2 regions of the Thalassospira sp. CH_XMU1458 genome follow, and region 1 is predicted to be linked to the other one. Evidence: riboswitches for the same ligand, from Rfam matches in the RefSeq annotation. Region 1 holds a riboswitch; the other holds the start of a gene.
What was found. A riboswitch is a leader RNA that binds a small molecule or an ion and turns the genes downstream of it on or off. The one in region 1 is predicted to bind glycine.

Region 1 (2,205 bases):
ATTGGCAAGAACGATCCGAAGGCTGGCTTTGTCAGACATGATACAGGTCCGGCTTTCCCAATTGCGTGCGGGCGTTGCCGACGCATTTTTCAAACATTCACGTTACATAACCTGCCTGATCATGCGGTGCAATGACTCTGGGGTAAATGGTCGGTGCGGGTTGGCCGAATTTTTGACGTTTTACACGGCCCAAGGCCTTTGAAGCGGGTTGTGCCGACATCCGCGACAGAATAGACTGCGCGCGGGCCGGTCGTCGCGATGCGGCCCGAAAACATTTGGTTTGATAGAGGCTTGGATGACAATCGGTAACGGACTTCGGCGCGTTTATGCATTGGGTATGGTCTCGCTTGGTGGATTGCTAAGCGCATGCGGCGGTGGCAACCCGTTCGAAGAACAGCCGGTCCCGGTTTGTCCGGCGGCCTATCTGCCAAAGGATACGGCAAAACTTGTCCAGTTCAGTGGTGCTGGCCGTGACCTGACCGATGTGATCGTCGAAGCCGAATTTACCGGATACCTCGGTGATTGCGGCTATGACCTTGATGACAAGGAACTTGATGTCATCATCAGCCCGATCATTACCGCCGAGCTTGGACCGGCAGCCCAGAACCGCAACGTTCAATTTAAATATTTCGTCGCCCTGCGCGACCCGAACGGCACCTTCATTCAGAAGTCGGTGTTTGACGTTAATATGGCGTTTGCCGACAATCTGAACATGGCACGCATCCGGGACGAACAGGTGACCCTGTCGGTGCCGCTGGACGATGTCTGGACCGGTCCGGATTACGAAATCTATCTTGGTTTCCAGCTGAGCGCGGACCAACTTGAGTATAATCGCCGCTTCGGAACCGATTGATTTTATTCGGGTTTGGTCATCTGAGACGCGGCAGGCCGATCGTGCCCGAAAAATAGGGGCTGGTCGGTTTGCGCGGAAACCCGTATAACAGAAACATACCCAAATGATGCACGTGGGAGAGGCCGCAGTCCTTATCGGATGAGCGGACGCCGAAGGAGCAACCACCCCGGAAACTCTCAGGCAACAGGACCGCGTGGAGATGGGACTCTGGAAAGCAGGTGACCTGAATTTCTGATCAGGAACACCTCGCCGAAGATGTAAGCAGACCGGCTTCCTACCCCGGATGTGATTCTTTCAGGCTCCAAAGACAGAGGGGGAATGTGGTTGGCCACTGGTCGGCTATATTTCGCAACGATTGTCCTGGAGAACCTGATGGCGGATCAAGAATCCGAACTTCTAAAAACTGCCCTTTATGATTTGCATGTGGAACTCGGTGCCAAAATGGTGCCGTTCGCTGGCTATGCCATGCCTGTGCAATATCCGCTTGGTGTGAAGGGCGAACATCTTCATACCCGTGCGAAGGCAGGCCTGTTTGATGTGTCCCATATGGGGCAGGTGCGTTTGACCGGCGAGAACCGCGTGGCGGAGCTTGAAAAGCTTGTGCCCGGTGATATCGCCATCCTCAAACCCGGTCGCACCCGCTATTCCGCGTTTACCCAGGACGACGGCACGATCCTTGATGATCTGATGATTACCAATGCGGGTGACAGCCTGTTTCTGGTGATCAATGCGGCCTGCAAGGACGATGATATCGTTCACATGCGTGCCAACCTTGGCGATGGTGTATCGCTTGAAGAAATCGATGACCGCGCGCTTCTGGCGCTTCAGGGCCCGGACGCGGCCAAGGTTCTGGCACGCTTTGCACCATCGGTTGCCGATCTGAAATTCATGAGCTTTGCCGAAGTCGACATCGCTGGCAGTCCGTGCTTTGTCACCCGTTCGGGTTACACTGGCGAAGACGGCTTTGAGATATCTGTACCCAACGCCGATGCCGAGGCGCTTGCACGCAAGCTGTTGGCCGAGGAAGAGGTCGAGGCGATTGGCCTTGGTGCACGTGATTCACTGCGCCTCGAAGCAGGTCTTTGCCTGTATGGTAACGACATTGATACCACCACGACCCCGGTTGAAGGGGATCTGAACTGGATCATTAATAAACGTCGCCGGGCCGAGGGTGGTTTCAAGGGCGCGGATGTGATCCTTGATCAGCTTGAACACGGTGCGGATCGCAAACGTGTCGGCATCAAGCCCGAAGGCAAGGCACCTGCACGCGAACACACCCAGATTTTGAACGCGGATGGCGAAGAAATCGGCGAGATTACATCGGGCGGGTTTGGCCCGACCGTCGATGGCCC
Region 2 (2,205 bases), on a different contig from region 1:
GCGACACGGTATGCTGGCCGTCACCGCGCAATGCCAGACGTGCCGCATTGATCGCCTTGACCGCGCCCATGGTGTTGCGTTCGATGCAGGGAACCTGCACCAGACCGCCAATCGGATCGCAGGTCAGGCCAAGGTTATGTTCCATTCCGATCTCGGCAGCGTTTTCGACCTGTTCGGGCGTTCCGCCCAGCACCGCACACAGCGCACCGGCCGCCATTGAACAGGCAACACCGACCTCGCCCTGACAGCCAACTTCGGCCGCGGATATTGAGGCGCGTTTTTTATAGATCGACCCGATGGCCGCCGCGGTCAGAAGGAATTCACGAATTTTGTGCTGATTGGCGTTGGCACCGAACTTTTCGTAATAACGCAGAACGGCGGGAATAACGCCTGCCGCCCCGTTTGTTGGTGCGGTGACAACCCGCCCGCCTGCGGCATTTTCTTCGTTGACGGCAAGGGCATACAGATTGACCCAGTCAATCACCGTCAACGGATCACGCAAGCCAGCTTCGGGCTTTTCGGTCAGTTCCTTGTAAAGGTTCGATGCCCGGCGTTTGACATTCAGGCCACCGGGCAAGATACCGTCAGTGCGGATGCCGCGGTCAATGCAGTTCATCATCGCGTCATGAACGCGATCAACAAAAGCGATGGTTTCATCAGAGCTGCGCCAGCTTTGCTCGTTCTCCATCATGATTTCCGCGATGGAGCGGCCTTCGCGCTTGCAGATTTCCATCAGCTCATCGGCGGACGAAAACGGAAATGGCAAGGTGATGTTATCGCCGGAATATTCCGCACCGTGATCGTCACTGGATACGATAAAGCCACCCCCGACCGAAAAATATTCCTGGGTATGGATTTTCACCCCATCGTGATCAAAGGCGGTAATGCGCATGCCATTGGGATGCTGCGGCAGGGTTTCGGTGAAATGAAACACCAGATTGGTATCGCGGTTAAAGGCAACCGGATACTGCCCGTAAAGCTGCAACTGGCTGGTTTCATCAATCGCCTTCACAGTCGGCACGATATCATCAGGATCGATATTGCGCGGGCGCTTGCCATTCAGGCCCATGATCACCGCGGTATCGGTTGCGTGCCCCTTGCCGGTCAGGGCAAGCGATCCATAAAGATCAACCACAATACTGCCGGTCTTTTGCAAAAGATTGCGCGCCTCAAGCTCAAGGCAGAAACGATACCCCGCGCGCATCGGGCCAACCGTATGCGAACTCGAAGGACCGATACCAATCGTGTAAAGGTCAACAACCGACAGGTTGACGTCATGTTGGGATTTCTTTTGCGATCCCGAAGATGGATCGGTCGCGGGATTTGTCATCAAGGGCCTCCTTCACGGCTCAATAACGCGCTTGTTTTCGCGCTGTTTACGAACCGGTGTTTTTGCCCCCTCTGTCCCTTGACCTGAGATTATCCGCCCTGCCCGATCAAGATCGGCTTGGGGCGTTCATCCTTCGGTGGAAACCTGACCAGCGCTTTCTCCCAGGCGCTTTTTGGTTTCTCTCTCCAGAGCCTCTTCCGTGACGGTCCATCTGCCTGAGAGTGTTTATGAGGCATTGCTCCTTCGGCGCCGCACATCATGCAAATCGCATGATATCCGAACTCTCCCGTCACGGTGCGAGATAACATTTCTGCCACCTCAGAGGTTCACCGTCAGATTGAACACTATCTGCGTCTTTAGACACTGTCAAAAGAACTGGTTTGCATCTGCAAAATTTTCTGCGGCAGATGCTGTTAAGCAACGGTAATCGTGCTAAATTGCCCGGGTAATTGATGTACCTGTCGTGTGCGAAGACTGACCCACCCTGTCCGCATGGCGGGATTGATGGCGAAAGAGCCCGTAAGTCACCATATTTACGGGACATTCAGCCTTTTCCTTTATCTGTGGGGTTTATGAACGTGACTGTATCGAATTCCGTAAAGCGCCCGCGCCCTGTGGTGCTGTGCATTCTGGACGGCTGGGGTTATCGCGAAGAAAGCAAGGACAACGCTGTCGCCCTTGCCAACACGCCTGTCTGGGATGACCTTTACGCCAACAATCCGACCGGGTTCCTCAAGGCCTGCGGTCTGGATGTCGGCCTGCCCGAAGGTCAGATGGGCAACTCGGAAGTCGGTCACATGAACCTGGGTGCTGGCCGTGTGGTCATGCAGGAACTGCCGAAAATTGACGAGGCCGTCAAAACCGGCAGCATCGCC

Region 2: linked by a shared signal. The riboswitch ahead of WBY09_RS14940 (L-serine ammonia-lyase) and the one ahead of gcvT (glycine cleavage system aminomethyltransferase GcvT) in region 1 are both predicted to bind glycine.

The regions. Positions count from the first base shown of each region.
Region 1 covers NZ_JAYMDW010000001.1:922,068-924,272, forward strand. Annotated here, with positions in the region: gene ispH (4-hydroxy-3-methylbut-2-enyl diphosphate reductase) at 1-39, opposite strand, end outside; gene WBY09_RS04155 (hypothetical protein) at 296-853, shown strand; glycine riboswitch at 957-1,055, shown strand; glycine riboswitch at 1,059-1,166, shown strand; gene gcvT (glycine cleavage system aminomethyltransferase GcvT) at 1,226-2,205, shown strand, end outside.
Region 2 covers NZ_JAYMDW010000003.1:192,274-194,478, reverse strand. Annotated here, with positions in the region: gene WBY09_RS14940 (L-serine ammonia-lyase) at 1-1,330, opposite strand, end outside; glycine riboswitch at 1,524-1,629, opposite strand; gene gpmI (2,3-bisphosphoglycerate-independent phosphoglycerate mutase) at 1,903-2,205, shown strand, end outside.